DNA from 2 places in the Alteromonas pelagimontana genome. Region 2 is predicted to be linked to the other one. Evidence: predicted binding sites of a transcription regulator. Region 2 holds the regulator's gene; the other holds the start of a gene.
The links. The regulator NrdR, encoded in region 2, represses ribonucleotide reductase genes. The targets are predictions, from matches to a motif close to AAACACNANATNTNGTGTTT.

Region 1 (11,756 bases), 800 kb from region 2:
TAATACCGTTTCACCCTCTGCCAATGCTGCAAGCAATAACGCGCGGTTAGATAAGCTTTTTGAACCCGGCACATTGACTTCGCCGTAGACTGCTTTCACTGGTGAAAGTGTCAATTGGTCAAGATGGTTCATCCGTATTTCCTCTCAAATTCGCTCATAAAGGCAACCAGCGTTTTCACCCCTTCTACAGGCATGGCATTATAGATACTGGCTCTCATACCGCCCACTGAACGGTGCCCTTTCAAAGCCATCAGGCCTGCAGCCTCTGACTCGCGAAGAAAGACAGCGTCTAAATTATCGTCGGCCAGTTGAAAAGGAACATTCATTTTTGAGCGGCAATCGGGATGAATGGTGTTACGATAAAATTCTGAAGTATCGATGGCCTGATAAAGCAATGCTGCTTTTTCCGCATTCTTTGCCGCCATAGCTTCCACGCCCCCCTGCTCTTTTAACCATTTAAACACGAGCCCCGCCAGGTACCATGAAAAGGTAGGAGGCGTGTTATACATAGAGTCAGACTCCGCCAGTAAGCCATAGTCAAAAATAGAAGGTGTCACGCTACGCGCTTTTCCAGCTAAATCCTTTCTCACTATGGCAACCGAAAGACCGGATGGCCCAATGTTTTTTTGTGCTCCTGCGTATATCACTCCATATCGGCTTACATCCAGAGGCTGAGACAAAATTGTTGATGACAAATCTGCCACCAGGGGAACGCGCCCGCTTTCAGGTAACCAGTCATAAGCAACACCATCTACCGTTTCGTTCGGGCAAAAATGCAGATAAGCGGCTTGTTGATCAATATCAGAAGCATCAGGACAGGCAATGTAAGTCAAACCGTCTTTTACTGCCACGTCACCAATGACTTGTGCATTATTATATTTGTGGGCTTCTTCTACAGCCCCTTTCGACCAGGAGCCGGAAACAATATGCAGGGATTTTTCATCTGCTCGAGATAGATTCAGCGGCACCGCTGCAAATTGACCTCGGCCTCCACCGTGCATAAACAGCACATGGTAGTCGTCCGGTACAGCCAGAAGTTCACGCAAATCCGTTTCGGCTTGCTTTGCCACTTCAATAAAATTACTGCCACGGTGACTGACTTCCATAACGGAAGTGCCACTGTTCTGCCAGTTTACAAATTCGCTTTGGGCTTGCGCCATGACCTCAGCTGGCAACATTGCTGGACCAGCGCTAAAGTTGAATACGTTTTTCATTGATAGTTTCAACACCTGTAAACACAACAAGCGGCAAATGCCGCTTGTTTAAAAAGAATGAAACCGTTACTTCAAATTTGAAATAATCGGCACTACTCTTCTGTCGTCGGCTTATCGTCAGAATTTGCTAAATTATCTTCAGCGCTTTCGGCCGTTGCGGTATCTTCCGCGCCTTCTTCGTTATCGAGTAAAATTTCTTCTTCGATTTCTTCAATACGTTGTAACCCGACCACTTTTTCGTTTTCACCGGTGCGGATCAAGCGAACGCCCTGGGTGTTCCGACCTACAACAGACACTTCGCTAACTCGCGTACGTACCAAGGTTCCCTGGTCGCTAATCAGCATTATTTCGTCAGTCTCATCTACCTGTACGGCACCCACAACCTTACCATTGCGGTCAGAAACTTTGATCGAAACCACGCCTTGGGTTGCACGACTTTTCGCTGGATAGTCAGCAAGGGGCGTTCGTTTACCAAAACCATTTTCAGTTGCGGTAAGAATTGCGCCCTCACTTCGCGGCACGATTAACGAGACAACGCGCTGACCGTCCTGTAAGCGAATCCCACGAACTCCGGTTGCAGTTCTGCCCATGGGACGAAGCGCCAGAATCTCTTCACCAGTTTCTGCATCAATTTTCACTTCACCGGTTTCTGAGTCGCGGGCTTTTTCATTAAACCGCACCACTTTGCCTTCATCAGAGAACAGCATGATGTCATCGTCGCCGTGTGTGATAGCCACACCTATCAGTTCGTCACCCTCATTCAGGTTGACGGCAATAATACCGCTTGAACGGGGACGAGAATAGAGGCTCAAGTCGGTTTTTTTCACGGTTCCGTTGGCTGTCGCCATTAACACGAATTTACCTTCTTCAAACTCTTTAATCGGCAAAATGGCGGTTATGCGCTCATTGGCTTCAAGCGGGAGAATATTGACAATCGGCCGGCCACGGGCGTTGCGGCTGGCAAACGGCAATTGATAGACTTTTAACCAATAAAGACGTCCGCGGGTCGAAAAGCATAAAATATGATCGTGAGTATTTGCCACTAGAAGACGTTCAATAAAATCTTCATCTTTCATCTTAGTAGCAGATTTTCCCCGTCCGCCCCGTCGCTGAGCTTCATAATCGGACAGTTTTTGATATTTTACATAGCCTTCGCGGGAAAGCGTAACCACCACATCTTCTTGCTCAATTAAATCTTCAATATCGATATCATGTGTGGCAGCCGTGATTTCCGTACGACGGGCGTCGCCGAATTCATCACGAATTTTTTCTAATTCTTCGCGGATCACTTCCATCAAGCGTTCCGGGCTGTTCAGGATATGTAACAGTTCTGCGATTTGGGCTAAGAGCTCTTTATATTCATCAAGAATTTTCTCATGCTCGAGGCCAGTCAGCTTATGCAGACGTAAATCAAGGATAGCCTGAGCTTGTTGCTCAGTTAAGAAATACTTGCCATCCCGAATGCCGTACTCCGGTTCAAGCCATTCCGGACGAGCCGCATCATTCCCAGCACGCTCAAGCATTTGCGCGACATCGCCAAGCTCCCAACCTTGTGCTACTAACGATTTCTTGGCATCTGCCGGGCTCTGGGATGCTTTAATCAAATCAATGATTGGATCAATGTTTGCCAGCGCAATGGCAAGGCCTTCAAGAATATGCGCGCGATCGCGAGCCTTCTTAAGTTCATAAACGGTGCGTCGCGTCACCACTTCGCGGCGGTGTAAGATAAAGCATTCAAGGGTTTCTTTTAGATTGAATACTTTAGGTTGCCCATTATCCAGCGCCACCATATTAATACCGAATACGGTCTGTAACTGGGTATTAGCATATAAATGGTTTAACAGAACTTCGCCAGATTCATTACGCTTCACTTCAACAACGATACGCATACCGTCTTTGTCTGATTCATCGCGTAACGCCGAGACACCTTCAATGCGTTTTTCTTTAACCAGTTCGGCGATTTTTTCAATCAACCTGGCTTTGTTTACCTGATACGGAATTTCGTTGATGATGATGGTTTCTTTACCATTCGCATCGGTTTCAATTTCCGCTTTGGCTCGCATGTAAATTTTGCCACGACCGGTACGATAGGCATCATCAATACCTTTTCTACCACTGATAAGCGCAGCCGTAGGGAAATCTGGACCAGGGATATGTTCCATTAGGCCGTCAATGGATAAATCGGGGTCTTCAATTAACGCGATACAGCCATTAATAACTTCAGTAAGATTGTGCGGCGGAATGTTAGTCGCCATACCGACGGCAATACCTGAAGAACCGTTAACCAACAGGTTGGGCACCTTTGTAGGTAATACTTCCGGTATGTTTTCAGTACCATCATAGTTAGGAACGAAGTTGACCGTTTCTTTATCTAAGTCAGCCAGCAATTCATGAGCAATTTTAGCCATACGAATTTCGGTATAACGCATAGCCGCAGCAGAATCACCATCCACAGAACCAAAGTTGCCTTGACCATCTACCAGCATATACCGAAGTGAAAATGGCTGAGCCATACGAACAATGGTGTCATATACCGCAGAATCACCATGAGGGTGATATTTACCGATGACGTCGCCCACTACCCGTGCCGACTTTTTATACGGCTTATTGAAGTCATTTTTCAATTCATTCATGGCGTAAAGTACACGTCTGTGTACCGGTTTTAAGCCATCCCGAACATCAGGCAATGCACGCCCAACAATAACGCTCATCGCGTAATCGAGATAAGAGTTCTTTAGCTCTTCCTCTATGTTTACGGGGAGAATTTCTTTAGCGTTATCAGTCATAAACTGCTATTTCCCTTCATATTAGGTTTGTCGTACGCTGTTAAGTTAAATAAGCCCGATTAAGGAGAATCCAGGGCGCGCACATTGTTATTATGGGGTATTAAATTAATCGTTGAGTGTATCATTGGAAGAGGAATTTATGTAGCAGTTAATCATTCCAATTTACGCGCGTGCAATTAAATGTTTATTTTTTACACAAATCGGTTTTCTGCCGCCTTTTTTCGTCCCAATTTGTCCTGAATTGCGGTATGTTAGCGGGTAATGTCCGCAATCATTCAATGACCAGAGATGAAGCACACATGGTAAATGTTGATCAAAAGGAAATCAGTAAGTTTGGTGAGTTAGCGTCCAGATGGTGGGACCCCGAAGGAGAATTTAAACCTCTTCACGCTATCAATCCTTTACGCCTGGATTACATTCAGCAACATGCCGATGGGCTATTTGATAAAGCAGTAGTGGATGTAGGTTGCGGCGGCGGTATTCTTGCGGAATCTATGGCCAAATTAGGCGCCAAAGTGACAGGTATTGATATGGCTGAAGCGTCTCTTGAAATTGCGCGTCTGCACGGGCTTGAATCTGGCGTTGCGGTTGACTATCACTGCACCACAGCAGAGTCTTACGCCAATACCCATCCAGCAACCTTTGATGTGGTAACCTGTATGGAAATGCTGGAACATGTACCCGATCCTGCGTCAGTAGTTCGTGCTTGCGCTCAATTAGTAAAACCCGGCGGCCACGTGTTTTTTTCCACCCTAAACCGGAATATCAAATCCTGGTTAATGGGGATTGTGGGAGCTGAATATATAATGAAGCTGGTTCCTAAAGGGACGCATCAGCATGATCGGTTTTTGAAACCCTCAGAGTTGATGGGTATGGTGGATGCGACGGGAATGGTGACGCGCCATGCGACAGGGTTACATATGAATCCGTTTAGCCGCACGTTCTACTTATCCAATAAAAACATCGATGTAAATTATTTGCTTCACGTAGTCGCACCCTAACTTCTTAACACTAGATGTGGTGTCAAGGGATATCTTTACACCCTCTATATCGTGTTTTTATAAAAAAATATTTTTTGGAATAATTTGTTTTAGGTGATAATTTTTATCAAAAATAACGCTTGCAATTTATTCCGTCGATACTTGCTATTCATTGTTAGGTGAGTCTCTACTAACCTTTAAAATCGAGTGGGGCTGACTGCTTGAATAAACACCAGATGTGGGGTTGCATTAGCCTTAAAACCTCACTATCTTGTGGTTCGTACATGGGTACAATTCATCAGATTATTAATTCGCATTCATGATTAATACAGGTAGTACGCGTTTGCGATTTCGTCACAGGCGCCGATCTTTCACAGGATCTTAATGCCACATCGGCATTTCTTAGAAAATTTATAACAAACTCGAGCATCAAGCTCACGCTTCAAGCGCTAACATAAACGGCCAGCACAATGAATAACAATTTATATGTCACCAAGCGTCATGGTGAGAAAGAGCCCATTGAGTTAGATAAAATTCATAAAGTTATTACTTGGGCTGCTGAGGGACTTAAGAATGTCTCTGTCTCTCAGGTAGAGATCAAAGCTCAAATTCAGTTTTATGATGGTATCAAAACCTCTGAAATTCATGAGACGCTTATTAAGTCAGCAGCAGATTTAATTTCTACTGATGCGCCGGATTACCAATATTTGGCAGCGCGTTTAGCGATTTTCCATCTTCGGAAAAAAGCTTATGGCAAATTCGAACCACCTGCACTATTTGAACATGTAACGTCGATGGTGGAGCAAGGTAAATACGATCTCCACCTGCTGAAAGACTATACGCCTGAAGAATTTGCTGAAATGGATTCTTTTATCGATCACTGGCGGGATATGAATTTCAGTTATGCAGCCGTTAAGCAACTGGAAGGTAAATATCTGGTTCAGAACCGGGTTACCGGGGATATTTATGAAAGCGCCCAGTTTCTCTATATTTTAGTTGCTGCGTGTTTGTTTGCGAACTATCCAAAATCGACTCGTCTGGAATATGTTCGCCGTTTCTATAACGCCACGTCCACTTTTAAAATTTCTTTGCCCACACCTATTATGGCCGGGGTCCGTACCCCTACCCGCCAATTCAGTTCTTGTGTATTAATTGAAACCGGGGACAGCCTGGACTCTATCAATGCAACTGCCAGCGCCATCGTAAAATACGTGAGTCAGCGCGCAGGAATTGGTGTAAACGCAGGGCGTATTCGCGCTCTGGGCAGCCCTATTCGCGGCGGTGAAGCATTTCATACCGGTTGTATACCTTTTTACAAGTACTTTCAAACTGCCGTTAAAAGCTGTTCTCAAGGCGGCGTGCGAGGCGGTGCCGCAACATTGTTTTATCCGCTATGGCACATGGAAGTCGAAACGCTGTTGGTGTTAAAGAACAATCGCGGTGTAGAAGAAAATCGGGTAAGGCACCTGGATTACGGTGTGCAGTTTAACAAACTAATGTACCAGCGCATGATGAAGGATGGATATATCACCCTTTTTAGTCCTTCTGACGTGCCTGGTTTATATGATGCGTTCTTTGCTGATCAGAGCAAATTTGAAGAGCTGTATGTAAAATACGAAAACGACGACGGTATTCGTAAAAAACAAGTGAAGGCTATGGAACTGTTCAGCTTGTTTATGCAGGAACGCGCCAGCACTGGCCGTATTTATCTGCAGAACGTTGACCACTGTAATACTCATAGTCCGTTCGATCCGGCAGTTGCACCAGTTCGCCAGAGCAATTTGTGTTTGGAGATTGCGTTACCCACCAAACCGCTTGAGCACGTGAATGATGAAAACGGCGAAATTGCTTTGTGTACACTTTCGGCTTTTAACTTGGGGGCGATTAAATCGCTGGATGAGTTTGAAGAACTTTCTGATCTTGCTGTGCGTGCATTAGACAGTTTACTTGATTATCAGGATTATCCTGTACCTGCAGCTTATAATGCCACTATGAATCGTCGAACGCTGGGTATCGGTGTTATCAACTTTGCCTACTATTTAGCGAAAAATGGCGTGAAATATTCCGACTTTAGCGCCAATGGTTTGATTCACCGTACTTTTGAAGCTATGCAGTATTATCTGTTAAAAGCATCCAACAATTTAGCGAAAGAGAAAGGCGCCTGTCCTAAGTTCAATGAGACCACCTATTCAAAGGGTATCTTACCTATCGACAGTTATAAAAAGGATCTTGACGCGATTTGCAATGAGCCACTGCACTATGATTGGGATGCGTTAAGAGAAGAGATTAAAACTCATGGCCTGCGTAATTCAACATTGTCGGCGTTAATGCCATCGGAAACCTCTTCTCAGATATCTAATGCCACCAATGGTATTGAACCACCTCGTGGACATATCAGCATTAAGTCCAGTAAAGATGGTGTGCTAAAGCAAGTTGTGCCTGAATACGAAACGCTGAAAGAAAAGTACGAACTGTTGTGGGATATTCCTTCCAACGATGGCTATCTGCAACTTTGTGGCATTATGCAAAAATTTGTTGATCAGACTATTTCAGCGAATACCAGCTATGACCCTGGTAAGTATGACAGTGGCAAGGTGCCAATGAAGTTATTGCTTAAAGATTTGCTAACTGCTTATAAATTGGGTGTGAAAACGCTGTATTATCACAACACTCGCGACGGCGCTTCAGATACCAGCTCGCTGGAAGCCAAAGAGCAACAGCAAAAGCCTCTGGCACAAGAAGCAGTAATCGCTGAAGATGACGATTGTGCAGGTGGTGCGTGCAAAATTTAGCACGCACCTGGCGACTCATCTTTCATTAATAAACGTTATAAGTGATTTAGGCAGTTATGAAATACACCACGTTTAACCAACAAAGTGTGAATCCGCTTGCAGAGCCGATGTTCTTTGGCAATCCTGTAAACGTTGCGCGATATGATCAGCAAAAGCACAATATATTCGAGAAGCTGATTGAAAAACAAATCAGCTTCTTCTGGCGTCCGGAAGAAGTCGATGTATCTCGGGATCGGGTTGATTTTCAAAAACTTACCGACCCTGAAACACATATTTTTATTTCCAATCTGAAGTATCAGACGCTGTTGGATTCAGTTCAAGGACGTAGCCCAAACATTGCGTTTTTGCCTATTGTTTCTCTACCGGAACTAGAAACCTGGATTGAAACCTGGTCGTTCTTTGAAACCATCCACTCGCGTTCCTATACTCACATTCTCAGAAATCTGTTTTCCGATCCTAGCGATATTTTTGAAGATATCGTGGTGAACGAAGAAATTAAGCGGCGTGCCTCGGACATTTCTCGTTATTACGACGACTTGATTTTCGCCACTCAGCTTTGGCAAACCCAAGGGGAAGGCGTACATACCGTAGATGGTGAAGCTCATACTATTAATCTTCGGGAGCTGAAGAAAAAGCTGTTTCTATGTATGAATTCAGTCAATGCGCTTGAAGCTATTCGTTTTTACGTTTCTTTTGCCTGCACTTTTGCTTTTGCAGAGCGTGAGTTAATGGAAGGAAATTCCAAAATCATCCGTTTGATTGCGCGGGACGAAAACCTGCATCTCACTTCTACTCAGCATATTCTGAATATATGGGCGAAGGGCAAAGATGATCCCGAAATGGCGGAAATTGCGGAAGAATGTAAAGAGCAGGCACGTCAAATTTTCCTCAGCGCCGTCGAGCAGGAAAAAGAATGGGCGGACTACCTGTTTAAAAATGGCTCTATGATTGGCCTGAACAGAGAAATTCTCTGCCAGTATGTTGAGTATATTGCCAATCAACGCATGTCTGCGATTGGTTTCGACGCTCCGTTCGATGTGCAAAGTAACCCGCTTCCCTGGATGAATAACTACCTGAATTCAGATAATGTGCAGGTGGCCCCGCAGGAATCCGAAATCAGTTCTTATTTGGTCGGACAAATCGACTCTTCTGTCAGTGATAACGATTTTGCCGATTTTGAGTTATAACTGATCCTCAAATGAATGAAAACAACTGATAAAACATTCCACATCGATATTGTCGATGTGGGATGCGCTGTTTCTCAACCTGATAAAACGCTGCTTGAATCACTGGAAGCGAATAATATTATTGTTCACTACCATTGTCGTGAGGGCTTTTGCGGTGCCTGTCGTACTAAGATGCTTAGTGGAAAGGTATCCTACACAACAGATCCTCTGGCATATATTGACGATGACGAAATTCTGCCTTGTTGTTGCATCGCCCTTTGCAACTTAGTCATTAAAGTTCCGCAGTAGAAGCCACTGCTACAGATGTTATAGAACAGCCAGTTCCGTTACCGTTAGCTGCTGACCGTACATCTGCTTTAATCTTACCTTACGCTCCAAGTCGGCAATAATGGCACCAGAGAAATCTTTTCCGGTCAAATCTTCTGCCATGTTTATGCCACCAGGAGTATCCACATTAATTTCCATCATTTTGTTGCCGACAATATCCAGCCCGGTAAGGTACATGCCGTCTCGCATCAGCTTCGGTGCTACCGCTTCAGCAACCTTCAACGCTTCTTCATCAGGCGTGGCCATTTCATATTTTCCTCCTGCGGATATATTAGAACGGCCGTCCCCAGTGCTGTTAAATCGGCGGAAGCAGGCATATACACCCTCAACCTGAAGCGGACGACCATTTAACGTAATTAAACGTAAATCTCCATCAGCAGCCAAGGGCAAGTATTCCTGTACAATGGCGTAACCATCACGAATAGTCGCTTCGATAATCTGATTAAGGTTTGCCTGACTATCCTGATTAATGATAAACACCCCCTGCCCTCCAGAGCCTTGCAGGGGTTTAATTACCGCTTTACCGTTAAAGTTTTCAATGGCCCTTTTTATTTCTTCTACCCTGCAGGAAATGGCTGTTTTCGGGCGTACAATTTCAGGATATGTTTGAAAGTAAGTTTTGTTGGAAGCATCGGTAAGATGAGTTGGATCGTTCAGTACCAATACCCCCTGATTCGCCAGAAGCTGAGCAAATAAGAGCGCTGAATTGGGTGCCCATGGCCGCGTAAGGACCTCGTCCGCAGGATCTGACCTTAGTAAAACTACATCAAACTGCGTTAAATTCACTCGCTCTAATGCTGAGTCTTCATGCTGTAGCTCAGCCAACAATTGTGCATCATCTTCATAATCTTTGCTTTGCGGGCGACTTACCATAGCAGCGATGGATTCATCTGATTCATAGATCAAATCGCTAAGTCCAACCAAAACTACTTCGTGACCGATACGTGCCGCCCGACGCGCCAGACGGATAGTAGTATAGTTATCTTTTTCGGTGTGAATATCATTAATAAAAAAAGCTATTTTCATAACATAGGCTCTAGTTGGAAAAGTTGTTCAAGTTTGACATTACGCACTTGTTTTACACGTTCACGACCCCGTTCGCCTCGCAAATGGTGAGGTATAATTCTTGGCGGCAGCAGCCACCCCTGGTTGAGTAACTCTTTGATCAGCATCCGCTGACCCATGGCAAATTTACCCAAAAATAAAAATTCAATGTCCCCGCCATCAGCCAGATAGGCAAGAAGTTCTCTTAACCCTCGCAAATACACTGAATCTTTTGTCAGACCTCCGCCTCTGCAGGCTCTCACTGCAACGTCAAAGGCATCTTCAGCGGGTAAATGATATTCGTCGTGAAGTTCATGAAAGATTTCTTTAACGGATTGGCGCTTTAAAGCAAGTTCAGTGGCAATAACTCGTGCGGCTATCACTCTTAGCCGGCGCGGAGGAAGATAGCCAGCGAGATATTCCGCTAGCGTTCCCAATCCTTCCTGCAGCGGATCATAATGGGCCAAACCGTGCTCCAGCAGTTGTATAGGTTGGCATCTGCCGTTGTAACGCGTAACCACATGCGTGCCGACTTCATGGGCAATAAGGGGAGAAATACGCGCAGAGGGAAGCTTTACACTTTGAGCAACTTTCAGGTGCCCGTGATGCACCATCATCATGGAATTTAAATCTTCCATCACCTCTACCCGAGACGCCATATCTGGAACTTCAGCACGATATGCATTGATTTCTTTATCGGCCGCGGTGACGATATCGGCGCAGTTGGCGTCACTGGCAGGGCCGCTCACTATCGGCACTTCATTGAGTATTTGGCGCGCACTGTGCACTAAACTCGGCTCGGCTTCACCAAACAGCTCCACGGAAATCGCCATAAACCCCCGGCTTTCCCGCATCATTACGAGATCCACCTGCAGTTCCAACTCCATCCTTTTTTCATAAAAAAGAGCGTGTAGTGAAGGATCTTCGACATCGTCTATTGGTAAATTTTGTAGCGCTTCTTTAATCTCACAAAAATTATCGGGAATCTCCGGATACCACATAACGGGATTGACGGTATAATCACTTTCCTGAAAACGCTGCCACATTCCGTCATTGTCGCAGGGGGAAAGATAATAAAGCCAGTCTACCCGAGCATCGATATCGGCCAGCTTTTTATCAATTCGTGATGCTACTGCGGGGAGTTCACTTACCGACATTTCTTAATTTCCTCCCGAACTGCATCGACTGCTTTTTTCAAACCAGTACGTAAATCTTCGATTGCCGCCAGGGAACTCTCTGCCCGCCATTCGTCCATATAAAACTTTTTATATTCCAACGTGATCGTGCAGACATCGCTTCCGTAGTTTGCGAAAACCCACTCTGGCCAATAACCTCCATCGGGGTATCGTACGTTCCCGCGAACGTCCAAATAACGGCCCTGGCAAGGTGTATCAGCCAAAGTGCGAGACAACTTATCGGCCACATT
Region 2 (11,756 bases):
CAAGGTTTCCACGTCCAAATCATTGGTTGGCTCATCGAGTAACAGCACATTTCCACCTGCTTTTAACAGCTTCGCCAGATGTACTCGGTTACGTTCTCCGCCGGATAAATCCTTGATAAATTTTTGCTGGTCATTGCCCTTGAAGTTAAAGCGGCTACAATACGCGCGGCTGTTAATTTCAAAATTACCAATGCGGATAATGTCCTGATCGTTCGAAATTTCCTTCCATACCGTATTTTTTTCATTCATATGATCGCGGAACTGTTCAACACTGGCAATGCGAACCGTTTCGCCAATATCAATTGTGCCCGCGTCCGCTTGTTCCTGGCCTGTCAGCATACGAAACAGCGTTGATTTACCGGCACCGTTTGGACCGACAATGCCCACTATCGCGCCTTTAGGAACAGAAAATGTCATGTCGTCGATCAGTACCCGATCGCCGTAGGACTTTTTCAGCCCGCTAACGTCAATAACTTTATCGCCCAGACGCTCCCCGGGAGGAATGAAAAGTTCGTTCGTTTCATTACGCTTTTGGTAATCTGTCGTAGACATTTCCTCAAACCGAGCCATCCTCGCTTTACTTTTCGCGTGTCTGCCTTTGGGATTTGATCGCACCCATTCCAATTCCTGCTTCATTGACTTCTGGCGAGCACTTTCAGTCCGTTCTTCCTGCTGCAAACGGTTTTCTTTTTGCTCCAACCATGAAGAGTAATTACCTTCCCATGGAATGCCTTGTCCGCGGTCCAGTTCCAAAATCCAGCCCGCAACATTATCTAAAAAGTAACGGTCGTGAGTAATGGCTACCACAGTGCCCTCATAGTCGTGCAAAAAGCGTTCGAGCCACGCCACCGATTCAGCGTCGAGGTGGTTGGTAGGTTCATCCAGCAATAGCATGTCAGGCTTTTCGAGTAACAGACGACAAAGCGCTACTCTGCGGCGTTCGCCACCGGACAATTTGCTGACATCGGCATCCCAAGGAGGCAGACGTAATGCATCAGCGGCGCGCTCCAATGAGTTTTCCAGGTTGTGACCATCTTTTGCCTGGATTATTGCTTCCAGTTCGCCTTGCTCTTTTGCCAGGGCATCAAAATCGGCATCTGGATCTGCATAGGCCGCATAAACTTCGTCAATCCGTTTGAGCGCATGGGTGACATCGGCCACTGCTTCTTCAATGTTGCCGCGCACATCTTTGGTTTCATCCAGATGGGGTTCTTGCGGCAGGTAGCCGATTTTCAAACCCGGCTGAGGACGGGCTTCGCCTTCAATGTCGGTATCAATACCGGCCATAATGCGAAGCAGGGTAGATTTACCCGCACCATTGAGACCCAGCACACCAATTTTTGCACCAGGGAAAAAACTTAACGAAATGTCTTTTAAAATTTGACGATTAGGCGGGACAATTTTGCCCACCCGATGCATAGAATAAACGTATTGTGACATGCTGAATCCTTGCCCAAAGAAAGGGCTATTGTAATCGTTTTATAGCAGCGTATTCCAGTGAACCTGCGTGGATTCATCGGTAACTGATGTAAAAGTAACCAGTGGCGTGTAATAAGGCCAGTTTTTTAATGGCGGATGAGGAAGTATCTGAAAATTTACAGTAGCATAGGATTAGGATAAATTTTAGAGGATGTATCAATGACCGCATTTAACAAACGTGTTTACACCTTATCGGAGCTAGCGGCGCATGCAGGCGGTGAAGTATCAGGAAACGGCGACGCACAGATCTCAGCAGTTGGTACGCTCGCGCAATCCCAGTCACACCAGATATCCTTTTTAACCAATACCAAATACAAACCCCAGTTAGCCCGAACGAAGGCTGGCGCAGTCATTTTGCATGAAAGTATGAAGGGAGACTGTCCGGTCCCTGCACTTGTCCATAAAAATCCCCACGCCGCTTTTGCTCGTATCGCTCAGCTTTTCGATACCACGCCAGCGGTAACAACTGGCGTGGCAGATTCGGCAATTGTGGCGGCTTCAGCGGCGGTGGGTGCCAATGTTTCACTAGGGCATCATGTTATTATTGAAGACAATGTTGTGCTGGGCGACAACGTCGTAATCGGCGCAAATGCCATCATTCGTAAAGGCGCAAGAATCGGCGAAAATACGGTAATTTACCCGAGTGTGACTATCTATCACGATGTGGTTATCGGTAAACGGGTGACAATACATAGCCAGACGGTCATTGGTGCCGCAGGTTTTGGCTATGCGAATGACAGCGGGACCTGGCTACCGATTCCCCAGACCGGGTCGGTACAGATTGGTGATGACAGTCAAATCGGTGCCTTAAGCAGTATTGATCGGGGAGCTATGGAAGATACCTTGATTGGCAAAAATGTCATCATCGATAATCAGGTTCAGGTTGGGCACAATTGCATTATTGAAGACCATTCCTGCATTTGTGGCGCAACAGGGATTGCAGGGAGTGTGCATATTGGCAAACATGTCATTATCGGTGGCGGTGTGGGAATAAACGGCCATATCAGCATTTGTGATAACGTGCAGGTTACCGGCTATACCATGATTGTTCAGGATATTACTGAACCGGGTTTATATTCATCAGGTCAGCCAGCAATGAAAAACCGTGACTGGCGTAAAAACACCGTACGGCTACGTCAAATTGATACATTATTTGAGCGTGTAAAGGCGCTGGAAAAGCAATAGTCGCCGTTTGGTAAAGTGCTGCAAACGAAGTGTTACATGGCTGAGACAGACAAATCGACCATAAAGCAGTATACATGCTGTTTAAAATGACTAGAATAAGCGTTCATTTTAATGCCACCTCAAATCGCTGTAATAAGGAGCCTTCATGTTTTCTCGTGAAATGACAATTGCGGATTTCGATCCTGAATTAGCACAAGCCATTGCTAAAGAGAATGAGCGTCAAGAACATCATATTGAACTGATTGCCTCAGAAAACTACTGTAGTCCACGAGTGATGGAAGCGCAGGGCACCCAGTTAACCAACAAGTATGCCGAAGGTTATCCGGGCAAACGTTATTACGGCGGTTGTGAGAATGTCGATGTGGTTGAACAATTAGCCATCGACCGCGCTAAGCAATTGTTCGGCGCTGATTTCGCGAATGTGCAGCCTCACTCAGGTTCTCAAGCCAACGCCGCAGCTTTTATGGCGTTGCTTGAGGCGGGTGATACTGTGTTAGGCATGAGCTTGTCTGAAGGTGGTCATTTAACTCATGGCTCGCATGTTAACTTTTCTGGTAAAACCTATAATGCAGTTCAGTATGGTTTAAACGACGAAACCGGTGAAATTGATTACGATCAGGTTGCAGCGCTCGCTGAAGAGCATAAGCCTAAAATGATTATCGGCGGTTTTTCTGCGTATTCAGGCATAGTGGATTGGCAGCGGTTCCGCGAAATTGCTGATTCAGTTGGGGCTTATCTGCTGGTAGATATGGCTCATGTTGCTGGTTTGATTGCGGCTGGCGTCTATCCGAATCCTTTACCCCACGCACACGTTGTGACCACTACCACGCATAAAACGTTAGCAGGTCCTCGCAGCGGTTTGATTTTATCATCCTGCGGTGACGAAACGATTTATAAAAAACTGAACAGTTCTGTCTTTCCCGGCAATCAGGGCGGTCCGCTGTGTCATGTTATTGCTGCAAAAGCCGTGGCGTTTAAAGAAGCGCTACAGCCCGAGTTCAAAGAGTACCAGCAACAAGTGGTAAAAAATGCCAAGGCTATGGTTGCTGTTATGCAGGACCGTGGCTATAAGATTGTTTCCGGTGGTACTGAAAATCATTTGTTCCTGTTGGACCTGATTGACAAAGATATCACTGGTAAAGACGCTGATGCCGCACTGGGTCGAGCCAATATTACGGTGAATAAAAACTCTGTTCCTAACGATCCACGCTCACCTTTTGTCACTAGTGGCTTACGTATTGGTAGTCCGGCTATCACCCGTCGTGGCTTCAAAGAAGACGAAGCGAAACAAGTGGCCAACTGGATTAGCGACATACTTGATAATCTTGGCGATGAAAGTGTTGTCGATCGGGTGCGCAGTGAAGTTGTCGCGCTGTGCGAGAAGTTCCCTGTTTACGGCTAAATAGCTAATTGGCGTTGTGCACTGCTTTATAAGAACAACGCCCATCGAGGACGTGCCATGTTTTGCCCATTTTGCTCAGCTCAGGAAACGAAAGTTATCGACTCTCGCTTGGTTGCGGAAGGGCATCAGGTACGTCGTCGTCGTGAATGTGTGATGTGCCATGAGCGTTTTACCACCTTTGAAAGCGCTGAACTGGTTATGCCTCGTGTTATCAAGCGAGACGGTTCGCGCGAACCTTTCAATGAGGAGAAACTGCGAGCAGGTTTGCAGCGCGCGTTGGAAAAACGTCCGGTGAGTACCGAAAAAGTCGAGCAATGTGTGCTTTCTTTAAAGTCGAAGTTACGGGCTACTGGTGAACGTGAAGTATCGAGCCAGTTTCTGGGAAATCTGATAATGAGCGCACTGAAAGAGCTGGATAAAGTCGCGTATGTGCGGTTTGCTTCAGTTTATCGCTCGTTTGAAGATATTCGTGAATTTGGTGAAGAAATCGCCCGGTTAGGGGATTGATGCTTTCTATGAAAACTAGCGAAATTCCTCAGAATACTAACGCCGTTCAAACCGATTATTTGTGGATGGCAGAAGCCATTAAGCTCGCCCGTAAAGGACACTATACCACTTCTCCAAACCCCGCCGTTGGCTGTGTAATCATTGATAGCAATGGAAATAAATGCGGGACAGGTTTCCATCTTCGAGCGGGTACGCCGCATGCCGAGGTCCACGCGTTGCAGGAAGCCGGCGCATCAGCAAAAGGTGCCACTGCCTACGTCACACTCGAACCCTGTAGTCATTTTGGTCGCACTCCTCCCTGTGCTGAAGCCCTAATTAAGGCAGGCGTAAAGCGGGTGGTTGTGGCAATGACTGATCCTAACCCCCGTGTAAGCGGGCGGGGTATAGAGAAATTACAAGCGGCAGGTATTGAGGTGACTTCAGGTATACTTGCCGCTGAGGCGGCTACCCTCAATCGCGGTTTTATTAAAAGAATGGTGACCGGAAAGCCTTTTGTTACTGTTAAAGTAGCTGCCAGCATTGATGGTAAAATTGCATTAGCAAACGGCGTGAGCCAGTGGATAACCGGGCCGGAAGCACGTCAGGATGTGCAGCGTCACCGAGCTGCCAGTTGCGCGGTATTAACGGGTTCTGGCACCGCAAAAGCAGATAACCCGAGTTTGTTAGTCAGGCCCGGGCAAGCGGCGCTAGATCATTATCCCCTTGCCGAAATCCGCCAGCCACTACGCATCGTTGTCGATAGTAATTTATCTTTGCCGCCTGACCTGCGACTTTTTCACGACGGCTTTCCCACTATTGTTGCGACCTGTATACATGACTCAGCCAGATTATCTGATTTGGTGTTACCAAGAAAAAACCGTCACATTGATGTAAACGCGCTAATGCAGGCGCTAGGGGAACGGCAGTTAAATGAAGTTTGGGTTGAGGCGGGACCAGGACTGAGTGGCGCGTTGTTTCAGGCTGGCGAGGTCGATGAACTTATTGTTTATCAAGCGCCTAAGCTATTAGGTAGCGAAGGTAAATCTATGCTCGCCCTGCCTGCGTTCACTTCACTTGATGAAACTTTTCAAATGCAGTTGCTGGATAGTCGCCAGCTCGGCAATGATATTAAAATGACCTACCGCGTTAGGTAGCAGACAGCTTACGGTACTAAAATAGTTATGTTTACTGGAATAATACAGGCGCTGGGAAGTATCAGTCGTTTAGACAGGCGGGGCGAGAATATTCGTCTTACGGTATCTTGTGGAAAGCTGGATATGGCCGATGTTGCTTTGGGCGATAGTATAGCGACCAATGGCGTTTGCCTGACCGTAGTGGAATTTGGCAAGGATTATTACTGCGCCGATGTCTCGGCTGAGACCATCAAACATACCGCCTTTGCACAATATCAATCAGGTTCGAAGGTAAATTTAGAAAAAGCTATGCGGCCCACGGACCGTTTTGGTGGCCACATTGTTTCCGGCCATGTTGATGGTGTAGGCAATGTCAGCAACGTGATCCACCGTAACAATTATGTAGAAATCTGGGTTGAAGCCCCCAGTGATTTAGCCAAATATATTGCTCATAAAGGCAGTATCACCGTTGATGGTGTCAGCTTAACGGTGAACGATGTAAATGGCGCCGAGTTTATGCTCTGGATAATCCCTCACACGTTACAGGAAACAGTCATAGGCACGTATAAATCAGGGAGTAAAGTGAATCTTGAAGTCGACGTAATCGCGCGATATCTAGAACGTCTGATGATGGGGGACAAGGCAGCCAGACCTCAAGCCAGTTCAATAGATATGGCTTTTTTAGCAGAAAATGGTTTTTTACGAAAATGATAACAATACCCTACATAAGCAAACACTATGGCATTTAATACAACTGCAGAAATAATTGAAGACATCCGTCAGGGAAAAATGGTTATCTTGATGGATGATGAAGATCGGGAAAACGAGGGTGATTTGATCATGGCAGCAGAGCATGTGACACCCGAAGCTATAAATTTTATGGCTACCCATGCAAGAGGGCTCATTTGCCTGCCAATGACACAAGAGCGTTGTAAGCGTCTTAATTTGCCTTTAATGGTGGATAAAAACGGCGCGCAGTTTTCTACTAATTTTACCGTTTCCATTGAAGCTGCCCGTAATGTAACGACGGGAATTTCCGCAGCCGACAGAGCCACTACTATATTGGCCGCTGTGGGGGCAAACGCAAAAGCCTCGGATATAGTGCAACCCGGCCACATTTTTCCTCTCATTGCTAAAGAAGGTGGCGTCCTGAATCGTGCTGGTCATACCGAAGCGGGTGTGGATCTGGCACGCTTAGCAGGATGTGAACCTGCCGCAGCCATCGTGGAGGTGCTTAAAGACGATGGTTCTATGGCGCGCCGACCGGAATTGGAAGACTTTGCGAAAAAGCACAATTTAAAGATAGGTACTATTGCTGATTTAATTGAATATCGAAATCTTAACGAAACCACGATCGAAAAAGTGGCTCAGTGTCAGCTACCGACAGAATACGGCGAATTCGAACTACATACCTACAAAGACATTATCGATAACCAAATTCATTTTGCGCTTAAGAAAGGCGATATTTCTGAAAACGAGCCTACGCTGGTGCGTGTCCATCTTCATAATACTTTAAGCGATTTGCTCGGTTCCACCCGTTCAATAAATCGTTCAATGACGTTACCCGAAGCCATGCAGCGTATTGCTCAGGAAGGAGGCGTACTGGTGCTTCTTGGGAAAGAGGAACATCTTGAAAGTCAGGTGCGTCGTTTTGCCGCAGAGGATCGCGGTGACCAACCTGAGGGGCAAACGTGGCAAGGGTCTTCGCGCACAGTAGGCATTGGCAGTCAGATTTTAGCCACGCTGGGAGTGAAAAAGATGCGTCTATTGAGTAAGCCAATCAAATACCATGCGCTTTCCGGCTTCGGACTGGAAGTCGTCGAATATATTTATCAATAAAAGTAGTAACATCTCGGTTTACGCCGGAATAGATAAAAATCAATTCATTCAGTTTCTGTGCAGTTATGCTATACTGCGCGCCGTTTTTTCTTAAGGGTTTAGGTCATGCAGGTGATTGAAGGTAACATCAGAGCAACAGGTAAGAAGTTTGCCATTGTTGTATCACGCTTTAACAGTTTCGTGGTTGAAAGCCTGCTTGAAGGGGCGTTAGATACTCTTGAACGCCATGGTGAAGTGAGCGATGGGGATATTACGCTGGTGCGCGTACCTGGTGCTTATGAGCTTCCGGTAGCGGCGAAAAAAATAGCTGAAAAAGGGGGCTATGATGCAATTATTGCCCTTGGTGCAGTCATCCGCGGCGGAACGCCTCATTTTGATTTCGTTGCAGGAGAATGTAACAAAGGTCTGGCTCAGGTCTCTCTCGAATTCGGAATCCCGGTTTCTTTTGGGGTAATCACTACCGATTCTATTGAGCAGGCAATTGAACGCTCAGGAACTAAAGCAGGTAATAAAGGTTCTGAAGCTGCATTAGGCGCTCTGGAAATGGTCAATGTTATGTCAGCCCTCGATAACCTTTAAGGTACGATTTAAGTGAAAGTTTCAGCACGTCGTAAAGCTCGCGAACTTGCCTTGCAGGGTGTCTATTCCTGGCAAATGAGTAAAAACCCTATTGATCAAATCGAGCTGGCATTGGCTACCAGCAATGATATGCAAAAAGTAGATATGGTTTATTTTCAGTCATTGCTGCGGGGAGTCGCGAAAAATGTCAGTAAACTGGATGCCGCTATTAAGCCATATTTAGGCAGATTGCCCGAAGAGTTAGATCCAATTGAAAAAGCTATATTGCGTTTAGCTGCTTTTGAATTAACTGAACGCATGGATGTGCCCTATCGTGTAATCATTAATGAGGCTATTGAATTGGCCAAGACTTATGGCGCAGAAGAAAGCCATAAGTTTATTAATGGTTCGTTGGATAAAGCGGTGAAAACGCTGCGTCAAAATGAGCGCTGATGATCAAGGAAGGCGTTTAGTGCGTATTCTCTCATCTCATATAAATACCTGCGAAATCTCGTGAAAGAATTCGATTTAATCGGCCGCTACTTTGCAGGTGGCGGCCATCAGCGTAAGGATGTGCTGGTGGGAATTGGCGATGATTGTGCCGTTACCACTGTCGCAGAAAATCAACATCTGGCCATTACCACTGATACCTTAGTAGGAGGCATCCATTTTTTTGAAAGTGCGCCTGCTAAGTCAGTGGCGTATAAAGCTGTTGCCGTTAATCTGAGCGATTTAGCTGCAATGGGAGCGGAACCGGCGTGGATTAGCCTTTCGCTTTCACTTCCTAAAATTGATGAAAACTGGCTGGCAGATTTTGCCGAAGGATTGTATGAGCTTACCCGATACTACTCTGTGCAGTTAATCGGCGGTGATACGGTACATGGACCCATGGCGATGACAATTACCGCTCAAGGCTTCATACCTCCAGAGAATGCGTTAAAACGCAGTACTGCCAAACCAGGTGACTGGATTTATGTCACAGGCACATTAGGTGACGCTGGTGCAGGACTGGGAATTCTGTCAGGCGAGATTGAGACAACTGCACAAAATCGGGACTATCTGGTCAATCGCCATTATTTTCCAACACCCAGAGTTGCTGTTGGAACGGCTTTGCGTCGAACGGCGAGCTCGTGTATTGATATCTCAGACGGCTTACTTGCGGATCTCGGTCATATTCTTAAAGCGTCTGGTTGCGGTGCAACAGTTCACGTTGACAGACTTCCTCTTTCCAGACAACTAACGGAGTGTTTGGGGGAAGGAAAAGCCCGCGAGTTTGCGCTGACTGCAGGTGATGATTACGAGTTGGCGTTTACTGTCAATGAAGAGCAGCGCGGACATCTGGAAACCTCTTTAAGCAGTACCAATGTTAAGGCTACCTGTATTGGACAGATAACGGGACATTCTGGAAAGCTGGAATTGAAGCTGGAAGATGCTCCTTATCCTATGCCCAGTAAATCAGGGTTCGAGCACGAGTTTTAATGCAGCCACTATATCGCGAACGGATTTCAATGAAGAATCCGGCGCATTTTTGTGCCGTAGGTTTCGGTAGTGGGTTAATTCCATTTATGCCCGGAACTTTTGGCTCGCTTGCCGCATTACCTTTACTGTTGGCGGCGGATTTACTAAACGCATGGCAATTTGCTACTGTCACTACAATAATATGTCTGGCAGGGATATACATATGCGGTAAAACGGCTGAGGATATGCAAGTTCACGATCACGGCTCCATTGTGTGGGACGAAGTAGCGGGCATGTTTGTAACGTTTTTACTTATTCCCATTAGCTTACCGAATTTAGCTGTAGGATTTGTCATCTTTCGCTTCTACGATATTCTTAAACCTTGGCCAATTGGGATGGTAGACAAACGTTTACATGGCGGGATAGGAATAATGTTAGATGACGTTCTCGCTGGCCTTATGGCTTGCCTGACGTTGCAGTTGTTTAATATGAATTGGCCTTTGTCGCTACCAGCTTGATGTTAATCCACCTTGATCTGTGCTCAATCAGCGCGAGAATTTTTCCACTTTTGACAAGCCATTTTCGTGAAGGTTTAGGGGGGCTAATTCGAGCGCAATTTGGCGCAGCTCAAAATTTGAAAAACCCGCTTTGAGCGGGTTTTTTCTGTAAGGGCATAATACCAGTTAGTTAATTACTTCAAAGCCCGTTGGATTTTCTCCACAATACCTGCTTTATCTAACCCGTGTTCAGCATACATTTCTTGCTGTGTGCCCTGAAGAATGAAGGTGTCGGGTAACCCAATCTGCAATAACTGTTTAAGCTGTTTGCTGCTGTTAAGGTATTCAGCTACGGCACTGCCTGCGCCACCCATAATACAGCCATCTTCTATTGTCACCAGTAGTTCGTGTTGCTGGCATACCTCATCGATTGCTTTTTCGTCCAGCGGCTTCACGAACCGCATATCAATGACGGTGGCATCCAATTCATTCGCCGCCTGTTCAGCGTAGGGTAACAAAATGCCGAAGTTAAGGATGGCAACGCGTCTGCCTTCCCGCATGATACGAGACTGACCCAGCGGTATTGCTGTCATTGTCTCGTCAGGCGCTACGCCGTTACCTGATCCCCGGGGATAGCGCACTGCAACAGGCTGCTTGGCCTTGTGGCCGGTGTAAAGCATCTGACGACATTCATTTTCGTCAGCAGGTGTCATAATGACAAGATTGGGTATGCAACGTAAAAAGGCCAAATCGAATGCGCCCTGATGAGTTGGCCCATCAGCGCCTACGATGCCAGCGCGATCAATGGCAAAAAGCACAGGAAGATTTTGTAGCGCCACGTCATGAATAAGCTGATCATAAGCGCGTTGCAGGAAAGTAGAATATATTGCTACAACCGCGTTATATCCTTCCTTCGCCAATCCAGCAGCAAAGGTAACAGCATGTTGCTCGGCAATGGCAACGTCAAAATATTGCGCAGGAAACTGCTGAGAAAAGGCAACCATTCCGGAGCCTTCCCGCATTGCGGGCGTTACCGCCATAAGCTTGGGATCGGCTTTCGCCATATCGCACAGCCACTGACCAAAAATTGCTGAAAATGTTGGAGCGGAAGGCGGCGATTTAGGTAAGGCATCATCCGCAGGGTTAAACTTTGGCACTGCATGAAACTTAATAGGATCTTTTTCAGCTTGAGGGTAGCCTTTGCCTTTTCGGGTGACAACATGCAGCAACTGAGGCCCTTTTAATCTTCTAAGGTTGCGTAAGGTGTCCACCATCACGTCCACATCGTGACCATCAATAGGGCCGATGTAGTTGAAGCCAAGTTCTTCAAAAATGGTCCCGGGAACCACCATGCCCTTAATGTGTTCTTCAGCGCGGCTGGCAAATTCTTTAATGGGCGGAACATTACTTAGCAGTTTTTTGCCACCATCTCGAATTTTATTGAAGAAGTTACCGGTGAGCAGGCGGGCAAGATGGCTGTTAAGCGCTCCTACGTTTTCGGAAATTGACATTTCATTGTCGTTTAGCACCACCACCATATCCGTATTAATATCACCGGCATGATTCATTGCTTCAAACGCCATTCCCGCAGTAAGTGCGCCGTCACCGATAACGGTTACCACTTTACGGCCTTTACCATCTTTCTCTGCAGCTACGGCCATGCCTAATCCAGCGCTGATAGTAGTAGAAGAATGTCCAACGGCAAAGGTATCGTACTCA

Region 1: nrdA (class 1a ribonucleoside-diphosphate reductase subunit alpha) is a predicted target of NrdR. The motif match lies at 5,208-5,227, and genes of this name have one in related genera.

The regions. Positions count from the first base shown of each region.
Region 1 is NZ_CP052766.1:67,366-79,121, forward strand. It holds gene aroA (3-phosphoshikimate 1-carboxyvinyltransferase) at 1-132, opposite strand, end outside; gene serC (3-phosphoserine/phosphohydroxythreonine transaminase) at 129-1,214, opposite strand; gene gyrA (DNA topoisomerase (ATP-hydrolyzing) subunit A) at 1,307-4,000, opposite strand; gene ubiG (bifunctional 2-polyprenyl-6-hydroxyphenol methylase/3-demethylubiquinol 3-O-methyltransferase UbiG) at 4,300-5,001, shown strand; gene nrdA (class 1a ribonucleoside-diphosphate reductase subunit alpha) at 5,451-7,772, shown strand; gene nrdB (class Ia ribonucleoside-diphosphate reductase subunit beta) at 7,829-8,959, shown strand; gene yfaE (class I ribonucleotide reductase maintenance protein YfaE) at 8,975-9,247, shown strand; gene CA267_RS00375 (ATP-grasp domain-containing protein) at 9,266-10,312, opposite strand; gene CA267_RS00380 (tyrosine/phenylalanine carboxypeptidase domain-containing protein) at 10,309-11,487, opposite strand; gene CA267_RS00385 (N-formylglutamate amidohydrolase) at 11,478-11,756, opposite strand, start outside.
Region 2 is NZ_CP052766.1:3,579,750-3,591,505, forward strand. It holds gene ettA (energy-dependent translational throttle protein EttA) at 1-1,440, opposite strand, end outside; gene lpxD (UDP-3-O-(3-hydroxymyristoyl)glucosamine N-acyltransferase) at 1,639-2,664, shown strand; gene glyA (serine hydroxymethyltransferase) at 2,810-4,066, shown strand; gene nrdR (transcriptional regulator NrdR) at 4,124-4,573, shown strand; gene ribD (bifunctional diaminohydroxyphosphoribosylaminopyrimidine deaminase/5-amino-6-(5-phosphoribosylamino)uracil reductase RibD) at 4,582-5,706, shown strand; gene CA267_RS15800 (riboflavin synthase) at 5,734-6,396, shown strand; gene ribBA (bifunctional 3,4-dihydroxy-2-butanone-4-phosphate synthase/GTP cyclohydrolase II) at 6,424-7,524, shown strand; gene ribH (6,7-dimethyl-8-ribityllumazine synthase) at 7,630-8,103, shown strand; gene nusB (transcription antitermination factor NusB) at 8,116-8,535, shown strand; gene thiL (thiamine-phosphate kinase) at 8,596-9,561, shown strand; gene CA267_RS15825 (phosphatidylglycerophosphatase A family protein) at 9,561-10,058, shown strand; gene dxs (1-deoxy-D-xylulose-5-phosphate synthase) at 10,232-11,756, opposite strand, start outside.